DNA from 2 places in the Clostridium sp. BJN0013 genome. Region 2 is predicted to be linked to the other one. Evidence: riboswitches for the same ligand, from Rfam matches in the RefSeq annotation. Region 2 holds a riboswitch; the other holds the start of a gene.
The links. Region 2 has a riboswitch for glycine ahead of AB3K27_RS17450 (ACT domain-containing protein). Riboswitches for the same ligand answer to the same signal wherever they lie in the genome.

Region 1 (11,850 bases), 1.6 Mb from region 2:
CAAATAGGAATCACAAATCTTTAGATGCCCAGGGTGTTGGTCAGGGATTAAAAACTAAAATAAATGTTAACCTAGGCATATCAAAAGATTGTGCCAATATGGATATGGAACTTGAAAAGGTTAAAACGGCAGTTGATATGAAAGCAGAAGCTATAATGGATTTAAGTTCTTATGGGAAAACTGAAAAATTTAGAAAGAAAATTGTAGAGATATGTTCGGCTATGATAGGTACTGTACCTATATATGATGCTGTAGGGTTTTATGATAAGGAATTAAGTGATATATCATCGGAAGAATTTTTAGCTGTAGTAGAAAAACACGCCCAGGATGGAGTGGATTTTATGACTATACATGCAGGAATCAACAGGGAAACTGTAAAAGTATTTAAGAGAAATAAAAGACTTACTAATATAGTTTCAAGAGGGGGATCTCTTTTATATGCATGGATGGAACTAAACAATAAAGAAAATCCATTTTATGAATACTACGATAAAGTTTTAGATATATTTGCAAAATACGATGTTACCATAAGTCTCGGAGATGCCTGTCGTCCAGGAAGCATCAATGATTCTACAGATGCCAGTCAGATAAAGGAACTTATAACTCTTGGAGAGCTTACCAAAAGAGCATGGGAAAAGAATGTGCAAGTTATAGTCGAAGGACCAGGACATATGCCTTTAAATGAAATAGCTTCTAATATGCAGCTGGAAAAAAAATTGTGTCATGGTGCGCCTTTTTATGTACTTGGACCTTTAGTTACAGATATTGCACCGGGATATGATCATATAACAAGTGCTATTGGTGGAGCGATAGCAGCTGCAAACGGTGCAGATTTTCTGTGTTATGTTACTCCAGCAGAGCATTTAAGGCTTCCAAGTGTTGAGGATATGAAAGAAGGAATTATAGCTTCTAAAATAGCAGCACATGCTGCAGATATAAGCAATAATATAAAAGGTGCAAAAGATTGGGACTATAAAATGAGCAAGGCAAGACGGGAGCTTGACTGGGATAAGATGTTTAAATTGGCAATTGATCCGGAAAAGGCAATAAGATACAGAAAAGAATCTACCCCGGAACATGAAGATACTTGTACTATGTGTGGAAAAATGTGTGCTGTAAGAAATATGAACAAAGTAATGGAGGGGAAAAATATAAATATTTTAAGAGAAGAAGATTAAAGGTATTTTGAAATATACAGTATAATTGTAAAAAATATATATTATGTATAGATATTGCAAAAGGTTAAAAATTATATGAATTTCATAATAATTTTATATATTAATTTTTTTATTGTAAATAATAAGGAATAAAATTTAAGAAATTGATATGGAATTTTAGTATTTTATTGACACTATAAAGGGGCTATGCTAATATTTTATTAATAAAAATATAATACTCGGATGATGGATTTAGGAGAGACTGCCGGAATATGGCAGCACCGAAGGGGAAGCTGCAGTAAACTCTCAGGTAAAAGGACTGGATTTTGACGAAACTCTGGAAAGTAGCAATAAGCAATACACCGAAGAAGCTAAAATCTTTCAGGTATAAAGACAGAGCGCATAAATAAATAGGTTGTTTATTTATGTGCTTTTTTTATTGAAAAGGGGATGGAGCAATGGAAAAAAAGACACCACTTTATGAAAAACATCTAAAGTATAAAGGAAAAATGGTTCCTTTTGCAGGCTATCTGCTTCCGGTTCAATATGAAGAGGGAGTAATAAGAGAGCACATGGCAGTACGAAAGGCCTGTGGCGTATTTGATGTATCCCATATGGGAGAAGTTACTTGCAGAGGTGAAGATGCATTAAAAAATCTTAATTATCTGCTTACCAATAATTTTGAAGGAATGTATCATGGTCAGGCAAGATATAGTCCCATGTGCAATGAAGAAGGCGGTGTAGTGGATGATATGATTGTGTATAAAGTAAAGGACAATGATTATCTGCTTGTGGTCAATGCTGCAAATAAAAATAAAGTTTATAATTGGGTGAAGACTCATGGACAGGGTAATGTAGTATTTGAGGATATTTCAAAAGAGGTGGCACAGATTGCATTACAGGGGCCGAGAGCATTTTCAGTCATAAGCAAGGTAGCAAAGTTAGATGAAATACCAAAGAAATATTACAGCGGCATATTTAACTGTACTTTAGAAGGCGCAAAGTGTATGATTTCAAAAACAGGATATACCGGAGAAAATGGCTATGAGATGTACATGGAAGCTTTAGAGGCACCGAAAATATGGGAAATTCTTTTAGAAGCAGGCAAGGAAGAAGGATTAATTCCCTGCGGTTTGGGTGCCAGAGATACACTGAGATTGGAAGCAGGCATGCCTTTGTATGGACATGAGATGAATGATGAAATAACGCCCATAGAAGCAGGTCTTGGTATGTTTGTTAAAATGGATAAAGAGGACTTTATAGGTAAAAAGTCATTGGAGCAAAAGGAACCGGCACAAAAAAAGAGAATAGGACTAAAAGTTACAGGAAGAGGTATTATAAGAGAGAATATGGAAGTTTATTCAGGAGATTGTAAGATTGGAATCACTACATCTGGAACCTATTGCCCATATATTGGTTATCCTGCAGCTATGGCCATGCTTCCTTCAGATTACAGTAAGCCGGGAACAAAAGTAACAGTAATTGCAAAGAGAAAAAAAGTAGAAGCAGAGGTAGTAGAGCTGCCATTTTATAAAAAAAGTAAATAGGAGGAATAAAAATGAATTTTCCAAAGGAACTTATGTACACTAAATCACATGAATGGGTAAAAATAGAAGGAGATAAGGCTTTAGTTGGCTTGACTGATTATGCACAGAGTGAACTTGGGGATCTGGTATTTGTAAATCTTCCAGAGGAAGGTGATGAAGTTACTTGTGGGGAAGTATTTTTAGATGTGGAATCCGTTAAGGCTGCATCGGATGTATTTGCACCACTAAGTGGTGTTGTAGAGGAAGTTAATGAAGAGCTTTTGGATAGACCGGGGTGGATTAATGAAGCTCCTTATGAAGCATGGCTTGTAAAAATAAGAGAAATAAGTGCTAGAGAAAATTTATTGACAGCTGAAGAATATGAGGCAGTTGTAAATAGTGAGAAAGAATAACAGATGGAGGTAATCCTATGGGAACTTATGTGCCAAATACCGGAGAAGAACAGCTGGAGATGTTAAATGAAATAGGCTATAAAAGCTTTAATGATTTATTCTGTGATATTCCACAGAAAGTAAGATTTAAAAGAGAATTGAAACTTCCTGAAGGGATTTCTGAAATGGAGACATCAGCTAGAATGGAGGAAATAGCTGAAAAAAATAAAATTTTTAAATATATCTTTAGAGGGGGAGGAGCATATAATCATTATATACCGGCTGTTGTAAAAAGTGTACTTTCAAAAGAAACATTTCAAACTGCATATACCCCCTATCAAGCAGAGATCAGCCAGGGAATTTTACAATCCATTTTTGAATATCAGACTATGATTTGTGAACTTACTGGCATGGATGTTTCCAATGCGTCAGTTTATGATGGAGCCAGTGCAGCAGCAGAAGCAGTAGCCATGTGCAGAAATAAAAAAAGAAAAAGTATATATGTATCTGAAACTATAAATCCTCAGGTTATGAGCACTATTAAGACCTATTGTTTTGGCAGTGGTGCAGAACTTTTTATTGTACCTGAAAAAGATGGTATTACAGACTATGAAAAACTTAATAAAATGCTTGGTGATAAGGCAGCATGTTTTTATATGCAGCAGCCAAATTATTATGGCATTGTAGAGGATGGAGACAAGATTTCAGAGATGGTACATGAAAAAGGAGCAAGTTTTGTCATGGGCTGTAATCCTATTTCTCTTGGGATTTTAAAAACACCAGGAGAATGTGGTGCAGATATCGCAGTGGGAGAGGGGCAGCCCCTTGGAATGCCTTTATCTTTTGGAGGACCTTATCTTGGGTTTATGGCAGCTACATCTAAAATGATGAGGAAGCTTCCTGGACGTATTGTAGGAGAAACTGTAGATGTGGATGGAAAAAGGGCTTTTGTACTGACTCTGCAGGCGAGAGAACAACATATTAAAAGGGAAAGGGCAGGTTCCAATATTTGTTCCAATCAGGCACTGTGTGCAATGGCAGCATCAGTTTATATGACAGTTATGGGAAGTGAAGGTATAAGAGAAACGGCTATTCAATGTACCTCTAAAGCCCATTATTTGCAAAAGGAATTAGAAAAGGCAGGATTGAAATTGAAATATTCGCAGGAATTTTTTCATGAATTTGTAACAGTTTCAGACAGTAATGCGGATGAAATACTTAAACAATTGGAGAAAGAGAATATTCTAGGAGGACTTCCTATTGGAGAAAAAGAAATACTATGGTGTACCACAGAATTAAATACTAAGGCTCATATGGATAAATTAGTTGGTATTGTAAAGGAGATGCAGAAAAAATGAAATTGTTATTTGAAAAAGGAAATACCGGAAGAAAATCCAGCATTTTACCTGAAAATGATGTACCTTCTGTAATTCCAAACTGTGCACTTAGACAGAAAGAAATCCGTCTTCCGGAATTATCAGAGAGTGAAATCAGCAGACATTATGCCGGCCTATCCAAAAGATCTCATGGAGTTAATGATGGGTTTTATCCACTTGGGTCATGCACCATGAAATATAATCCCAAAATCAACGAAGAAATAGCATCACTTTCTGGATTTACAAAAATACATCCGATGCAGCCGGAAGATACAGTACAAGGTTGTCTTAAGCTGCTTTATATGGCAGAGCAGTATTTATGTGAAATAACGGGAATGGATGCAATGACCATGCAGCCTGCAGCAGGCGCCCATGGAGAATTTACAGGATTACTTTTAATTAAAGCCTATCACGAAAGCAGAAATGACAAAAAGAGAGATAAAATTATCGTACCGGATTCAGCTCATGGAACCAATCCTGCAAGTGCGGTTATGGCAGGGTTTAAAGTAATCAGCATTCCTTCAGGGAAGGATGGATGTGTGAATATAGATAAATTGAAAGAAGTACTTGGAGAAGATACCGCAGGACTTATGTTAACTAATCCTAATACTTTAGGTTTATTTGACAAGAATATTTTAGAAATAACTAAAATGGTTCATGAAGCTGGGGGATTAAATTATTATGATGGTGCCAATTTAAATGCAGTTATGGGTATTGTAAGACCTGGAGATATGGGATTTGATATTGTACATATTAATCTACACAAGACATTTTCAGCACCTCATGGAGGAGGAGGACCTGGAAGCGGTCCTGTAGGCTGTAAGGATTTTCTACAGAAATTTCTTCCCGGAAAAATAGTTATAAAGCAGAAAGATGACACTTATGTATTACATAAGACAGAAGAAAGTATAGGTGATGTAAAGTCATTTTACGGCAATTTTCAAGTGGTTGTAAAAGCTGTTGCCTATATTATGATGTTAGGCCGGGAGGGTATTCCAGAAACAGCTAAAAATGCAGTATTAAATGCCAATTATATGAGAGTGAAATTATCTGATTGTTATGATGTGGCTTATAACAGAACTTGTATGCATGAATTTGTTATAACCCTGAAAAGGATGAAGAAGGAACACCAGGTTCTGGCATTGGATATAGCAAAGGCTCTTCTTGATTATGGCATACATCCTCCTACAATATATTTTCCGTTGATTGTCCATGAGGCACTGATGATTGAGCCTACTGAAACTGAGACAAAAGAAACACTGGACCATGCAATTTGTGTCTTCAAAGAAATATATAAAAAGGCAGAAGAAGCACCGGAAAAGATGCATGAATATCCATATAATACGGCAGTTCACAGGCCAGATGAAGTTCTTGCGGCTACAAAACCTAAACTCCAGTATTACATTAAGGATAAAAATAATACAGGGAAGGCGGTTTATAAATGATAGAGAAGCTGTTATTTGTGAAAAGTGAAGGAACTTATCCTTATAAAAATCTGGCCCTGGAAGAATATCTAACCTTTCATGTGGGGGAAAGGGAATGTATTTTATACTTGTGGCAAAACCGTCATACGGTGGTTATAGGAAGAAATCAAAATTGCTGGAAGGAATGTAAGGTAAAAGAACTTGAAAATGATGGAGGATATTTAGTACGCAGATTATCTGGAGGAGGAGCTGTATACCATGATCTTGGAAACCTTAACTTTACATTTTTAATAAGAAAAGATAACTATGATGTAGACAAACAGCTTGAAGTAATTGTACAGGCGGTTAAAAAGCTGGGAATCAATGCAAAAAAAACAGGAAGAAATGATATTACAGTAGATGGAAGAAAATTCTCGGGAAATGCATTTTATAAGTCCGGTAATTTTTGCTATCATCATGGAACACTTTTGATTGATGTAGATATGGAACATATGGCTAAGTATCTTAATGTTTCAAAAGAAAAATTACAATCCAAAAGTGTAAATTCCATAAGATCAAGGGTAGTAAATTTAAAAAAACTTTCTTCCTCTCTTACAATAGATAAGATGTGTGAGAAACTTATAGAAGCTTTTGGAGAAGTATATGGATTAAAGCCGAAACCCTTTCATGAATCACGGATTCAAAAAGAAGAACTTGAAATTTTAAAGGAAAAGTTTGAATCCTGGAAATGGAAATATGGAAGAAAAATTGAATTCCAGTATGAAATGTTAGGACGTTTTGAGTGGGGAGATATACAATTGCAGTTTGAAGTTCAAGGTGGCAAGATAAAATCGTTAAATGCATTTTCTGATGCCATGGATGAGGAAATGATTTTGAGGATTTCTGAAATACTCATTGGATGTACCTATGAGGAAAATACATTAAAAGATGTATTGACTAATAATTTTGCAGATAAGCCAGAGCGGGCAGTTATTGCCAAAGATATAGGAATGCTGATTCATGACAATATGTAAGTAAAGGAGAAAAAATATGTGTCAGAGATATGATCTAATTGTAATAGGAGCGGGACCCGGCGGGAGTACAGCAGCACTTGAAGCAGCAAAGTTTGGGATGAAGACGGCAGTTATTGAAAAAAATGAATTGGGCGGTACTTGTTTAAACAGGGGCTGTATTCCAATGAAATCTTTATTACATTCAGCAGGTATTTACCAGAAAATAAAGGAAAGTAAAAAGTTTGGAATACAGGTTGAAAAAGCTGTACTTGACATATCTGCTCTGTTGAAATATAAGGAAGAGATGATAAATAAGCTTTCTGATGGTATGAAAATGTTACTTCAAAAAAATAAAGTAGATATTTTTTATGCTTCAGGAAAGATTGTTAATGCACATCAAGTAGCTGTCAGTGAAAATGGAGAGGAAAAGATTATTGAAGCAGAACGAATTCTTATAGCTTCGGGATCTAGTGCTGCAATTCCTCCTATTCCTGGTATCCAATTGGAAAATGTCGTTACAAGCTATGAACTTTTAAATAGAAAAGAGGATTTATTTGACCACCTTATTATTATTGGCGGCGGTGTCATTGGAATGGAATTTGCAGCCCTATATAGTGCTTTTGAACACAGGGTAACGGTTATTGAAGCCATGAACCGGGTACTGCCTGACATGGATAGAGAAATTGGTATGAATTTAAAACAAATTTTAAAAAAACATGGAGTAGATATTCATACATCTGCTAATGTGGAAAAATTAGAACAAATACAAGAAGGAAAAATTCTGTGTGTCTATAAAGAAAAGGAAAAATTACAGCATATTGAAGCAGATGGGGTACTTGTGGCAATTGGAAGAAAGCCTAATACAGAAGGACTTTTTGGTGAAAATTTTACCGTTGAAATAGAAAAAAGCAAAATTTTGGTGGATAAATATTATAAAACCAGCTGTCCTTCTATATATGCTATTGGTGATGTTATTGGAGGTGTACAGCTTGCCCATGCAGCTTCCTCTGAAGCACTTTGTGCAGTTATGCATATGGTGGGAAAAGAAGAACCTCTAGATATAAAATTGATTCCAGGTTGTGTCTATACCAATCCTGAGATTGCTACAGTAGGTATTACGGCTAGTGGGGCAAAAGAGGCAGGTATCGAGGTAATTACTAAAAAATATCCCATGATGGCAAATGGAAAATCAGTGTTGACAATGCAGGAGAGAGGGTTTATGAAAGTGGTTGCAGAAAAGGAAACGGAAAAAATTCTTGGAGCACAGCTTATGTGTGCCCGGGCAACGGATATAATAAGCCAATTCACATCGGCCATTGTAAATGGTATGACTCTTTCACAAATGGCCCATGTAATTCATCCCCATCCTACTTTTTCTGAAGGAGTATGGGAATTGGTGAGAGAGTGATTTGAATTAAAGTGGATATAGCCTTGGTTTAATAATAGCAAAGAGCATTTTGTGCTAAAAGTAAAGGGAGACAGTATGATAGGAGCAAATATAGATAATGGAGATCTAGTGGTTATGAAAGTGCAAAATACCGCAGACAATCGTGATATTGTAGCAGTTGCAGTGGATATGGAAAATGCCACCTTGAAAAGATTTATGAAAATGTAGTTAAACCAAGATTCAAATAATCTTAAAATAAGATTATTTGAATTCTATTCTTTTTAAGTGAAGATTACTTACATATATACAAAATATAATTGTTAAAAGACATAATATTAATAATTTGAAAAGGTCAATAAATTTCACATGATTAATTATAGCATTAATTACTAAATTAAAAGGCAGCAAATTAGATATTATAGGATTATTAAAATTACTGATACATATAGCAACAAAAAGTATAAAAAATGGTGAGATAATAGTGAGTACACTATTTCGGGTTAAGATTGATATTAAAAATGTAATACTTGAAATAGCTGTAATACCAAGCATATTCACTAAAATTGATTTCAATATAGTTAAAATAAAATATATATTCAAGTCTTTTTCAAACCCATATAATATTGAAAAAATTATTGTAGATGAAAAAATAAATATATAAAGTATGGCTGCTGAACCTACCAGATAAACGAGAAATTTACTTAATAAAACTTTTATTTTGCTATAACCATATGTAAATGTCATATTTATAGTTTCATTTTCAAAATCTCTGCAAACAAAAATGGCTGCTACTATAGCAAATAAAAAATTTTCCCATGCAACTGCAGTTAATAACAAATATAAAATAGAGCTTCCAGAAATATTATTTAAACTTTCAGGCTTTCTTTGCATAGAAATTTGATAATAGCAAAAAAAAAACAGCTGAACTTATTAACACTAAAATTATTGTTAATTTAATTCCTTTATTTTTAATAAATTTAAAAAATTCACCCTTGATTAAATTATTCATTATTATCCCCCTTAATTAATCTGCTAAAATAGTCTTCCAGAGATTCTTCATTTTGGAAAAGTTCATAAATTGCTATACTATACTTTGATAAAATTAGAGATAAATTTTCAATTTTGATTTTATCATATATATTTACAGTGTTATCTGGAAATATTTCATAATTGGGTGTATTAAATTGTTCTTCTATTATTTTACCAATATTAGAAATAGAGTTAACTTTTAAATGCAGGTAGTTTCTACATTCTAAATGTAATTCTTTTGATGAAATTTCTTTAATTAAATGTCCCTGATTTATAAATCCATATTTAGTAGCTAATTGTGTTAACTCAGATAATATGTGGCTTGATATTAAAATAGTTGTTCCATATTTATTGTTTAAATTAAGTAATAATTCTCGGATTTCTTTTATTCCAATTGGGTCCAAGCCATTTATAGGTTCATCTAATATTAATAATTCTGGATTATTTAAAATAGCCATAGCAATACCAAGCCGTTGTTTCATACCTAAAGAAAAATCCTTAGATTTATTTTTAACATTATGTAAATTAACTAATTTTAATATTTTATTTAAGTCTATAGTATTTTCTAGATTTTTTTGAATTTTTATTAACTGGAGATTTTCTCTTGCAGTCATATTTCCATAAAAAATAGGTCTTTCGATCAATGAACCAATTTTAGCTCTTGATAAATTTATTTTTTCTATATCGGTATTACCCAATAATTCAATTTCACCGGAATCAGGATAAATTAATCCTAATATTATTCTGAGCATACTAGTTTTACCTGCTCCATTTTTGCCAACAAATCCGTAAATATCTCCTTCTTCTATATTTAATGATAAATTATTTAATATTTTATGATTATTATAGGATTTATTGATATTGTTACTTCTAAATAAATAATTTTTCAAAATAGATACCTCCCGTCAATAATTATAAATTATTTTTTGTCCGAATGAGGCAATTAGCTAATACACTTAAAGAATTTTATCTATTACTCCATAAGTTAGGGCTTCCTCTGCAGACATAAAATAATCCCTTTCCATATCCCTTTCTATTTTTTTAATGGATTTTCCTGTTTTTTCACTATTTATTTTATTCTTAGTCTTTAAAAGCCATTCCTACACATACTGTAGATATGATATATTAGCTGTTTTTAGTGAATAAAAACAATAGTTCAATTTCTATGTATTCTTTGTTATAGACTGTAACTATAACAAGTAATAGTTTTTGGGATTTACACTATAGGTAGGAATTTTTGTTATGATTAACTTAGAAAAAATTTTTGCTGAAAGGATATAGTGTTATGAAAGACTCAATTATTGGTTATCCTAGAATAGGTGAACTTCGTGAGCTGAAATTTTGGACAGAAGATTATTTTAAAGGAAATTTATCTTTGGAAAAGTTGCAGCAAAATGTTAAAGATTTAAAAAGAAAACAATGGAAACTATTAGCTCAGACAGATATTGATTTCATACCTTCCAATGATTTTTCTTTTTATGACGGAATGCTTGATATGGCAGTTCTTTTAAATGTAATACCAGATAGTTACAAATCATTAGGTCTTAATAAATTAGATACTTATTTTGCAATGGCCAGAGGATATCAGGGAGAAAAAGGCGATGTTAAAGCACTTCCCATGAAAAAATGGTTTAATACAAATTATCATTATATAGTACCGGTAGTGGAAGACAATACAGAAATCAAGTTAAATAGTAAGGAGCTTTTTAGCCAGTATAAGGATGCTCTGAAGATTGGAATTAAAACAAAGCCTATAATCATAGGTGGGTTTACTTTCTTAAAATTGGCACATTATGAGGGTATAAAAAGACTAGATGATTTTATTGAAGATATAATTAAGGTATATGGAGATATTCTTATAGAATTAAATAAATTAGGGGTAGAATGGGTACAGATTGACGAACCTATTTTAGTTACAGATTTAAGTGAAAATGATATAGAAATATTTAAAAGAATATATACAGAATTGTTAAAAAATAAAGGTGACCTCAACATATTAATTCAAACATATTTTGGAGACATCAGGGATTGTTACAGGGAAGTGATCTCTCTTGGTTTTGATGGAATAGGGCTGGATTTTGTGGAGGGGAAAAAATCTTTAGAGTTAATTAAAGATAGGGGATTTCCAAAGGATATTCTTCTTTTTGCAGGTATAATAAATGGCAAAAATATATGGAAAAACTCTTATGAAAAATCCTTTGTAGTTTTAAATGAGCTTTCAAAGCATATGAAAAAAGATAATATTGTAATAAATACAAGCTGTTCTTTGTTACATGTTCCCTATACTCTAAAAAATGAAAAAAAACTGTCAGAAGATTATAAAGCCCATTTTGCTTTTGCAGAAGAAAAACTGATAGAGCTTGCTGAATTAAAAGAGCTTTTTGGTGATGTAAATTATATAAATTCAAGTAAATATAAAAACAATATTTCACAGTTTACAAAAAAATTAAATAGTGATAATTTTAAAGTGAAGAAAAAGGTTAAAAATTTAACTGAAAAAGATTTTGTAAGACTTCCAAAGTTTGATGAAAGGGTAAAGATTCAAAGAGATTTTTTTAAATTTCCAT
Region 2 (11,850 bases):
TTCATAAGAGATACAGCTATAACATGGGGAAGTTGACTTGTAAAAGTAACTATCCTGTCGTGCTCCTCTGGACTTACATAGGTCACATTACTACAGCCTATAGCTCTTGCCATTTTATCTATTTTCTGAAGCCCCCGGGAAGTATTTTTTCCCCCGGGAGTTATTATATAATTGGCCCCTTTAAAAATATCTTTAGATGCCCACTTTATACCCATAGATTCCTTTCCTGCCATAGGATGTCCAGGAATAAATTCTAAATATTCAGGCAAAAATGAATTTACACTCTCTACTATATTTTGCTTTATACCGGAAGTGTCTGTTATAAGCGTGCCTTTTTTTAAATACTGTAAATTATTTTTTATGAATTCAATTGTATCTTTAGGGTAAAGGGCTATTATAACAAGATCCATTTGCTTAAGAAAATCTCCTCCACTTTCATAAACCCTATCTACAATTCCATCATTTAAAGCACTTTTTAAAGCATATTTATCCTTATCTATTCCAATAATACATTTAGGCTTCAAGTCTCTGAGAGCCATAGCATAAGAGCCTCCAATAAGTCCCATACCTACAACAGCTATATTAATATTAAAGTCACAATCTTCCACTTATATTTCCTCCTTCAGCATATACTCTATAGTTTTATAACATCTATCATTTTATTTATGTCTTTCATAATATTTCGAAACACTTTTGGTTTTATAGATTGCTGTCCATCACATTTTGCATTGGCAGGATCATTATGAACTTCAATCATAAGTCCATCTGCACCTACCGCCACTGCGGCCTTTGCAAGGGGTTCTACCATCCACCAAAGTCCTGCAGCATGACTTGGATCAACTATTATAGGAAGGTGACTTAATTTTTTTATAGCAGGAATAGCACTTAAGTCTAAAGTATTTCTAGTATAGGTTTCAAAAGTTCTTATTCCTCTCTCACAGAGTATTACATTTTCATTTCCCTCAGACATTATATATTCTGCAGACATTAAAAGTTCTTCAATTGTAGAAGACAATCCCCTTTTTAAAAGAATCGGCTTTTTAGTTTTTCCTAGTTGTTTTAAGAGTTCAAAATTCTGCATATTTCTTGCACCTACTTGTATTACATCTACATCTTCTACAAACTTATCTATCATATCTTCAGACATAATTTCTGTAACTATGGGAAGTCCTGTTTCCTGCCTTGCTATTTTTAAGAGTTCCAATCCTTCGTTTCCAAGTCCTTGAAAGCTGTAAGGTGATGTCCTTGGCTTGAAAGCACCTCCTCTTAAAAATTTAGCACCGCTTTCTTTTACATCCTTTGCAATTTCCACTATTTGTTCTTCACTTTCTACAGAGCAAGGGCCTGCTATAACTGCCAGTTTTTCTCCACCTATAGATGCATCTTTTACCTTAATTACAGTATCTTCTGGATGAAACAATCTGTTAACTAATTTGTAAGGTTGTTGAACCTTTTCTACATTTTCTACAAACTCATTGGCTCTTATTTTACTTGCATCAACTTTTGTAGTATCCCCAATCAGTCCCATTATACAATATTCTTTTCCCTGTATTACATTTATAGAAACATTATTTTCTGATTCAATTTTTTGTTTTAATATGATTATTTCTTCTGTCGGTGTTTTTGGACTCATAATTACTATCATCTCAGTTCCTCCTTAAATTTTTGAACACTTTAAAATTATAGGATAACTTCTATGCTAGCTTTAGAAGTTATTTTTAAAATAAAAAACAAGGCTCTAATGAGCCTTGTTTGAATTAACTAAATACACACTGTATATAAAATTTATTTAATCATGCATTTTTATAATTATCCTAACTCATCAGAAGGAGATTTTAATTTTTTAGGGAAGCAAACATAACCAGCGCTAAAATAAAAATAGCCCCAGCTAAAAGTAAAGTTAAAATAATATGAATTATTATTTACTACTGCTTCTTTTTCCCTTCCAATGATATTTTCCATTGCACCTAACCTCCATAAACAATTACCATTACAATAAGTTTATAAAACATCTAAAAAACACTTAAACAAAACATTCACAAGAGTTTTAATTTAATCCTGTAAAGTGATATATTCTATTTGTTCTTAATTATAACATTTTTTATCTCTATGTCAACAGTAAATTTTTATATTTTGTAATTTTATAAAAATACAATTTTTTATAAAATTACAAAATAAATTAAAAAAATTTCAACTATAACATGGAATAATATAAAAAAAAATGGTATAATTACATTAAATGTTCTTTGTTAAACTACGATAATTATTAAAAGTTTATCTATTTATTAAATTTTATTTTAGTTTATATTATATTTTTCAGGGGGTACACAAGCATGAATAGATCTAAAAAACTAGTATTTGCTTTTTTTATTTCAACAGCTATCATGAGTAGCAAGAATGTAGTAAATACTGTACATGCTGCTGGAGATTTACCAAATATACAAAGCAGTGCATATACTGCATCTGGAAATATATTTGCCAAATGTGGATATACAGGTCAATGCACCTGGTTTACTTATGGACGTGTTCTTGAAAAATTGGGAATTGCACTTCCTTCAGAATTTTATGGTAATGCAGTGGATTGGTGGTATGTTAATGCTAAAGATAACGTATACTCCTATGGTTCAGAACCAAAGGCAAATTCCATAATTGTATGGGGAGGTGGCTCCGTAGGTTATGGACATGTTGGATTTGTGGAAAAAGTAGATGGAGATACTATATATTTTAACGAAGGTAACTTTAGTGTAAGAGGAAGCTATGATGGAAATGTAAAAACTATTTCAAAAGAAGCTATAAAGAACAGAGGAAATTTATATCTTAAAGGATACATATATGTAGGTGAAGGTACTACATCTTCCGGTTCTAATTCTAATCAAAGCAGCGGTTCTCCTACAAATACATACCAACCTGTAAGTAATGGTACTTACCAAAGTGGAGTGGTAAATATATCAAATAGTAGTTCAGTTTTAAATATAAGAAATGGAGCAGGTACTTCTTTTTCAATATTAAACTATTTAAAAAAAGGAGAAACAGTTCAAATAGTAGGGACTGTTGGTGATTGGTATAAAATCAAATTAAATTCTTCTTACGGATACGTTAGTTCTAATTATATAAGTTTAGGTACCAGTACTACTAACAATGCAAGTCAACAGCTTTCTTCTAACTCATCAACACAGACTTCTGGGAGCAGTACTTCTATAAGTTCAGGATATGTTAAATTAAGCACTGCCTCTTCTACATTAAACTTGAGAAGTGCACCTCAGGGCAATATAATATCTTCCCTTCCTAACGGGACAGCTGTAAATATTTTAGAATCCAATGGAAGCTGGTATAAAGTATCTGTAAATGGTACTACAGGATATGTATATTCAAGTTATATAAGCACTTCACAAACTGTAACTACATCTAATATGGCAGCTACAAATACCTCTACAAGCCAATCATCAACTAGCAGCCAAACTGGAACGGTAACTTTAAGTAACAGTTCTTCTGTATTAAATTTGAGAAATAATCCTTGGACAGGCCGTGTCCTTACTACACTACATAATGGAAGTAATGTTACAATTTTAGGTACTGAAGGTCAATGGTATAAAGTACAATGGGGCTCTACAGTTGGATATGTCCATTCAGACTATATCAAAATATAATATTATTTTGATTAAAAAAGAATCTCCTTAAATCTATTAAATAGAGATTCTTTTTTAATTCACTTTCAATTCCTAAGCATTTCTACTTTCATTTTAACAGTTAATTTATCTAGTAATTGTTGTTTGTCTTCACCATCTTCTGGAAATACTACAAAACTAAACTGAAGTACGTATTCACTATATCTTTTATCCATTGCTTTTAATTTAGTATAAATCACTTTCATATTATTTATAATTGAAAGGACTTTTTCCTTATCACAATCAGGAAGTACTCCTACAAAAGTTGACAAGCCGTATTTTTCAAATAAATCTGGTACTTTAAAAATAACTTTTAGTCGATTATAAAGAAAATCTATTAAAATAAGATAACTATCTCTTACATCTATCTTTTCATCTAATTCCGTAAAATGTTCTTTTATTAAGCTTACCATAATAACTGAAAATTTTTTGTTCTCAGCTTTACATTTAACAATTTGTCTAACAATATACTGTTGAAAGTTTAAATATATTATTTCCTCTGATTTATTTGAATTTTCATGACATACTACAAGCTTGGATATTCTATCAATTAACATTTTATTATTAAAAGGTTTTAATATATAATCTGAAGTACCTTCTTTTATACATTTTATAAAAGAACTTCTGTCATTTAATTTAGTAAGTACCATTATAGGTATATTTAAATTTCTACCTCTTATTTTTCTAAGTATACTAAAACCATCTTCACTACTGAGTCCTACTTCCAATATTATTAAATTTAATTCTTTTTTATTATCATATAATTTATTAAAAAAATCAAAAGAAGTTCCTGAATCACATACTTCCATACCTATATTTTCTAAAATATCCTTTACCCTATACCTAACGTAAACCATATCATCCAACATTATAATCTTATACATAATTTTTCATCCTATAATATTTAAATTTTTAAACTAATACCTATAATTTATTTTATTTATCGTTTAATATAAATATTACTTTATGAAATTCTAGTCCTATATTAATTAAATCATTCCCCCATCTACGGTTATTATCTGTCCTGTTATATACTGAGATGATTCTCCTGCTAAAAAACATACAATTTTTCCTATATCGTCACTTTTTCCAAACCTACCTATAGGTATTTCATCTATTAAACTTTTTCTTTCTTCTTCTCGAAGCCATGAATTCATCTCTGTATCGATAACCCCTGGTGCCACAGCGTTTATTCTTATATTAGAAGGTCCCATTTCCTTGGCAATGGATTTTGTAAAAAGATTTACAGCCCCTTTAGATGCAGAATAAATAGATTCACAAGATGCTCCTACTTTTCCCCACATGGAAGATATATTTATTATGGAACCTGATTTTTTTGAAATCATATGGTCTAATACACAATGGGTACAGTTAAGTACTCCTTTAAAGTTAACATTTATTATTTCCTCCCATTCATTTTCTTTCATATCCATAAAAAGGCCTACTTTGGATATGCCTGCATTATTTACTAATATATCTATCTTGCCCATATTGCTTAGAATATTTCCCATTATTTTTTTAGCACTATTATATGAGGCCACATCTCCTTGTACTAACATTCCAGTAGAACCTGCCTGTTTTACCATATCTAAAGTTTTATAGGCTTCCTTTTCATTTTGAATATAATTTATTGCTACTAAAGCGCCACATTTAGCTAAATTTACTGCAATACTTCTGCCTATGCCTCTGGATGCTCCAGTAACCACTGCTACCTTTCCAGATAAATTCTCCATATACATCACTCCCTCATATAATAAGTTTATAGTCAGTTTATCAACATCTAGTATACACCATAAATCTTAAGTAAATTTGCAATTTCTATAACTGTTAGTATGAAATTACTGCAAAGTTATTTGACATAAAAAAGGGGCTTACATAAACATTTCGTAAACCCCTTTTTAACCTACATCCGTATATTCAAGTGTTCAATCAAATGGTAGTGTTCGGATAAAATACAATTGAAAATAAGCCAAAATTTATATCTTTCTATTCACTTTTTGGCACCCAGCTATTAACCAATTCTTCATTATTTTTCATCCATTCTCTTGCAACATCTATAGGATCTTTACTAGCATTGTCTTTGATATCTCCCATTAAACTTCCTAGCTGCTGATCGTTCATTTTGAAGTTCTTTAGAAATTGTGCAACTTCTGGCATATCTTTTTCAAATCCAGTTCTGGTTATAGTATAAATATTTTCTGTTTCACCAAACACTCCTTTAGGATCATCAAGAAATTTAAGATCCCAAGTGGCAAATTTCCAGTGAGGCTTCCATCCTGTAACCACAATAGGTTCTTTTTTATCTTCTGCCTTCTTCAGCATAGCAGTCATGGTGGCTCCACTACCTTCAAGAAGTTCATAGTTTAAGTTATATTCTTTTATGGCTTTATTAGTGGCTTTCATTATACCTGCACCTGCATCTATTCCCACTATTTTACCACCTAATTCGTCTTTAATGCCATTTAATTCTTCAATACTATTTATGTTCATATAGCTTGGAACAACCAATCCGATTTTTGCGTTCTCAAAATTAACACCTAGATTATCCAATTTTCCTTTATACTTGTCCATATAATCCTTGTGGGTAACCGGAAGCCATCCATCTAAAAATACATCCATGTCACCACTAGACAGAGAAGTAAATACCATTCCAACATCCCCTTGTTTCATGTCAACTTTATATCCCATTTTATCCTGTAATATGGCACTTACCAGATTTGTCATGGCAATTCCTTCCGCCCAGTTCACATATACTAATTTAACCGTTCTTTTTGATTCCTTATCATTGGCATCACCTGTAGTATTACCACAACCAGATAATGCACCTATAATTAATATAATTGAAAAAGCTGATACAACAAGTTTTTTTAATTTTTTGTTCATCATTTATTATACCCCCTAAGAATTTATTTCTTTTTATGGCCTAATGATTGAGTTATTCTATCTAATACCATTGCCAGAATTACAACAGCAATACCACTTTCAAAGCCACTGCCTATTTCCATCTGAGTTATACCATTATAAACTTCCCTTCCAAGTCCACCTGCCCCTATCATGGCTGAAATAACAACCATTGAAAGAGAAAGCATTATTGTTTGATTTACTCCCGCCAATATTGTAGGTAACGCTATGGGAATTTGTACTTTATAAAGCATCTGACTCTTAGTGGAACCAAAAGACCTAGCTGCTTCTATAACATCCTCAGGTACTTGTCTAATTCCTAAATTGGTAAGTCTTACTGCAGGCGGCATAGAAAATATTACAGTTGAAATTGCTCCTGGCACTTTTCCCATTCCAAAGAATAAAACCGCCGGTATCAAATATACAAAAGCCGGCATTGTCTGCATGAAATCTAATATTGGTCGTATCACTCTATTAAAACCTTCACTCCTTGATGCCAGTATTCCAAGAGGTATGCCAATTATTAGAGATATTAACGTTGAAACAATAACCAATGCAAGTGTTTCCATTGTCTGAGGCCATAATTCTATACAATCTATAAATAATAACCCAATGGCAGTAAATACAGCTACTTTTTTACCTGATAATTTTAAAGCCAATAAAGAAAACACTATTATAACAATTATACTTGGAACAGATAAAAGTACAGTTTCCAATCCCTCTATAAGTGTACTGTTAATTAACTTTATTAAGTGAAAAAACGGTTCCATATTATCTGTTAGCCAATTAACGATAAATTCAAAAAATGGTCCTACGTGAAATGTAAACAAATCAGTCCTCCTCTCTTGCTATTCCCGCTATAATAGTAGACCTTTTTATAATTCCCAACATGATGTGGTCTTCGTCTACCACTGCTATTGGATATATTGCATCTTTTGCAACAGACAATAGATCCGATATGGACGTATCTGGTAATGTTGTGGGAACTTCAGTTATAAGTATACTTTCTATATTAGAAACTCCCTGCTCTACCAGTTCTATGGTATCGTCTATTCGTACTATTCCTTTTAATTTTCTATACTTATCTGTTACATAAATACTGGATATGCCTTCATCTTTCATAAGTCTTGCTGCTGATTTAGGGCCATCCTTAGAAAGAATAATTGCCTTGGATTTTTCCATTATAGCCGACGCAGTGATTATTTTGGTCCTATCCACATCCTGTACAAACCTCTTTACATACTTGTTAGCAGGATGGGTCAATATATTTTCTGATGTACCAATTTGCTCTATACTTCCGTCTTTCATTATAGCAATTCTATCACCTAATCTTAGTGCCTCATCCAAATCATGAGTTATAAATATCACAGTTTTATGCATTCTTGATTGCAACTGCAGCATCTCTTCTTGCATCTCTTTGCGTATCAACGGATCTAATGCACTAAATGCTTCATCCATTAACAGTATACCTGCATCTGTTGCTAAAGCTCTAGCAAGTCCAACTCTCTGTTTCATACCTCCACTCAATTCATCAGGCATATTTTCCTCATATCCTTTTAGCCCCACCAATTCTAAAGCCTTATATGCCTTCTCTTTTCTTACTTTTAAGTCAATTCCCTGTATTTCTAATCCATATTCTACATTACTGCATATGGTTCTGTGGGGAAAAAGAGCAAAATTTTGAAATACCATGGCTATTTTTTTTCGCCTGATTTCACGAAGTTCATCTTCACTGCACTTTAATATATCTTCTCCATCAATTAATATCATGCCACTTGTCGCATCTATTAATCTATTCAGGCATCTTATTAAAGTAGACTTACCACTTCCTGATAGACCCATAATTACAAAAAATTCACCTTTGTTTACTTGAAAACTAACATTGTTTACTCCTACAGCATTTCCTGTCCTATTATGTATTTCATTTTTTGTCATTCCTTTTTCTAAAAGTGGAATTACCCTCTTAGGATTTTTTCCGAAAATCTTATATACATTTTTTACTTCTATTTGCGACATAATATTCTCCCTATCAAATTTAGAATGATAACTAAAACCTTCTAAACTAACAACTTTGAATATATTCAAAAGTTGTAACTAAAGATCGCTTCATTCTAACATATAACTTGTCTTTTTGTCAACATTCTGCCAATTTACAATTGATTTGAATTGACTGTTTAAACGTGTTATAATTATTTTATCAATTTAATAAGAATGGATGAAGATAATGGGAGTAACTTTGTAAACCGTTATTGGACGAACCTCTGGAGAGACTCTTTAAGAGCACCGAAGGGGAAAGCCAAAATTTTGGTGAAACTCTCAGGTAAAAAGGACAGGGGATTTCATGTTTTAAGTTTCTATCTATTTTTTATGGATGCATACTTAAAATCTGTTTTCCAGAGACTAATTTTATTTTTAGTCTCATTTTATTTTTTCTGGGTAAATTATTAATACTATAATAACTATTAAGGAGATGTGGATAATGAAAGCATTCATAACTGTAATTGGCAAGGATAAAACAGGTATTATTTATAATGTAACCTCTGTTTTATATGAAAATAATATAAATATTTTAGACATAAACCAAACTCTCATAAAAGATTACTTCACTATGGTAATGTTTGTAGATCTATCACAAATGAAGATAACTTTTAGTAATTTAAAAACTGCCCTTGAAGATAAGGCAGAAAAAATTGATGTGGTTATCAAAATTCAACGAGAAGATATATTTACTTCCATGCATGAAATTTAAACTGAGGAGTTGAATAAAATGATCAATACTAAGAATATATTGGAAACAATTAATATGATTCATAGAGAAAATTTAGATATAAGAACTATAACCATGGGAATATCCCTTTTAGATTGCATAGATAGTGACGGTAAAAAAGCTCGTACAAAAATATATGATAAAATAACCACCTGCGCTGAAAATTTAGTTAAAACTGCCCAAGAAATCGAAGTAGAATATGGTATTCCTATAATAAATAAAAGAATATCTGTAACTCCTATTTCCCTCATTGCTCAGGCAAGTTCCGATAGAGATTATGTAGAATATGCAAAAATTTTAGATAAGGTAACTCAAACACTGGGTATTGATTTTATTGGAGGTTTCTCATGTCTTGTACATAAAGGCTATTCTAAAGGTGATAGGATATTAATTGAATCCCTGCCAGAGGCACTATCTGTTACTGAAAAAGTATGTTCTTCTGTAAATGTAGCTACTACAAAAGCAGGAATAAACATGGACGCTGTAAAAGATATGGGACGTATAATAAAACAAACTGCCTATCTTACAAGAAAAAAGGAAAGTATAGGCTGTGCTAAACTTGTAGTATTTTCAAATGCCATTGAAGATAACCCCTTCATGGCAGGGGCATTTCATGGAATAGGAGAAGCTGACTGCATAATAAATGTGGGAGTAAGCGGTCCCGGTGTTGTAAAATGTGCACTGGAAGAAATAAAAGGAGAAAATTTTAATGTAGTAGCAGAGACAATAAAGAAGACTGCTTTTAAAATAACAAGGATGGGTCAATTAGTTGCCGCAGAGGCTTCAAGAAGATTAAAAGTTCCCTTTGGTATAGTAGATTTATCCCTAGCACCTACTCCTGCGGTAGGAGACAGTGTGGCTAGAGTTTTAGAAGAAATGGGACTTGAAGGCTGTGGTTGTCCTGGAACTACTGCAGCTCTGGCACTTTTAAATGATGCAGTAAAAAAAGGTGGCATAATGGCTGCTTCTCAAGTGGGGGGATTAAGTGGTGCATTTATACCTGTAAGTGAAGATGAGGGAATGATAAATGCGGTAAATGCAGGTTCTTTAAACCTTGAAAAACTGGAAGCCATGACCTGCGTATGTTCCGTGGGACTGGATATGATAGGAATACCGGGTGATACTCCTGAATCCACCCTATCTGCCATAATTGCAGATGAAGCTGCCATTGGAATGATAAACAATAAAACTACTGCCATAAGGATAATTCCGGTATATGGTAAAAAAGTCGGAGAGGAAGCTAATTTTGGTGGACTTCTGGGTAAGGCTCCTATAATGTCTGTAAGTAAGTTTTCCAGTGAAGCTTTTGTAGCAAGGGGGGGAAGAATTCCTGCTCCTGTTCACAGCTTTAAAAACTAGTTTATACTATTATATTTAACTAAACAATGGGTCAGATATGCCGGTTATACTTTCACAAATACATTATTTCAATGAATTACTATTTAGAAAGTATTATGTAAAATCAGCTGGCATACTGACTGGTTATTACACTCTATGAAGTGGAAATGTCATACAGTGCGGCCCCCCTCCACTTTTAAGTATTTCACTTATATCCAGATCTATTACATTAATTCCATAAGATTTTAATTGTTCATTCACTTCTTTATTTGATTTAAGTGATATTACTCTCCCATTACCTAAAGATTGAAGATTTCCATAATGTTTAAAAACATCCCTCTGTGAAATATCAATTAAAGAAAATCCTTTTTGTTCCAACATTTTAATGAAGCTGTCAGGTAGAGCTTCCCTACACACTACTGCTAGCTTTTCTTCTACAATATTAAAACACATGTCTAAATGTAAATTATCCTCTTCACACTTTACGGGAATTATATTATATTCAAATTTATTAAGCTGCTGTTTAATCTCTCTTATGGCAGTTTCATTAGTTCTGTCAATAACTCCTATAGCTAATGTACTGTGATCCAAAAACCAAAAATCTCCGCCTTCAAAAAAACCTTCGGAAACTTTGGCAACACATGGAATGCCCAGCTCTTTCATCTTATTGCTATAAGCTTCTGTTTCTCCCTTTCTAATTACTTCCTTAAAATTTCCTAAAATATATCCTTCCCTTATACATGCGCCAAAATCTCTTGCAAACACTTCATTGGTGAGTTTTACATCCGGTTCCATTAAAACTACTTCTATACCATTTTCCTTATATGCCTGTATTAATTCTTCATGTTCCTTAATACAACGCTCTATATTTAGTTTAATACCTTTTCTAATCCACTCTTCAGATATAACATTAATAGAGTAAAGCTTTATATAATCAGCTGGGCAAAGTAATACTTTCTTTAAAACACCCGTTGAATTTTTTACAAAACAATTACCCATAAATATACTCCTTTCAACATAATAATATCCATTTTATTAATATGTACCTTTAATCTGTTTTTTATCCTACAGCTACCATTTTTAATGCTCTCTACTTTTATAAATAATGAAACAAAACACTAAAGATTGAATCTTAAACAACTAGAAAAAGCTCATTAAATTTTCATTCCTTAACAATTA

Region 1: linked by a shared signal. The riboswitch ahead of gcvT (glycine cleavage system aminomethyltransferase GcvT) and the one ahead of AB3K27_RS17450 (ACT domain-containing protein) in region 2 are both predicted to bind glycine.

Annotation. Positions count from the first base shown of each region.
Region 1 covers NZ_CP162495.1:1,798,600-1,810,449, forward strand. Annotated here, with positions in the region: gene thiC (phosphomethylpyrimidine synthase ThiC) at 1-1,178, shown strand, start outside; glycine riboswitch at 1,401-1,489, shown strand; gene gcvT (glycine cleavage system aminomethyltransferase GcvT) at 1,616-2,704, shown strand; gene gcvH (glycine cleavage system protein GcvH) at 2,716-3,096, shown strand; gene gcvPA (aminomethyl-transferring glycine dehydrogenase subunit GcvPA) at 3,114-4,433, shown strand; gene gcvPB (aminomethyl-transferring glycine dehydrogenase subunit GcvPB) at 4,430-5,896, shown strand; gene AB3K27_RS09390 (lipoate--protein ligase) at 5,893-6,888, shown strand; gene lpdA (dihydrolipoyl dehydrogenase) at 6,905-8,275, shown strand; partial or broken gene AB3K27_RS09400 (LexA family protein) at 8,312-8,473, shown strand; gene AB3K27_RS09405 (ABC transporter permease) at 8,516-9,145, opposite strand; gene AB3K27_RS09410 (ATP-binding cassette domain-containing protein) at 9,256-10,173, opposite strand; partial or broken gene AB3K27_RS09415 (ATP-dependent Clp protease proteolytic subunit) at 10,240-10,383, opposite strand; gene metE (5-methyltetrahydropteroyltriglutamate--homocysteine S-methyltransferase) at 10,569-11,850, shown strand, end outside.
Region 2 covers NZ_CP162495.1:3,353,465-3,365,314, forward strand. Annotated here, with positions in the region: gene AB3K27_RS17405 (prephenate dehydrogenase) at 1-608, opposite strand, end outside; gene aroF (3-deoxy-7-phosphoheptulonate synthase) at 635-1,645, opposite strand; gene AB3K27_RS17415 (hypothetical protein) at 1,810-1,962, opposite strand; gene AB3K27_RS17420 (SH3 domain-containing protein) at 2,334-3,647, shown strand; gene AB3K27_RS17425 (response regulator) at 3,713-4,549, opposite strand; gene AB3K27_RS17430 (SDR family oxidoreductase) at 4,655-5,398, opposite strand; gene AB3K27_RS17435 (glycine betaine ABC transporter substrate-binding protein) at 5,652-6,548, opposite strand; gene AB3K27_RS17440 (ABC transporter permease) at 6,572-7,396, opposite strand; gene AB3K27_RS17445 (glycine betaine/L-proline ABC transporter ATP-binding protein) at 7,398-8,582, opposite strand; glycine riboswitch at 8,818-8,909, shown strand; gene AB3K27_RS17450 (ACT domain-containing protein) at 9,046-9,315, shown strand; gene AB3K27_RS17455 (PFL family protein) at 9,334-10,692, shown strand; gene AB3K27_RS17460 (dimethylarginine dimethylaminohydrolase family protein) at 10,819-11,670, opposite strand.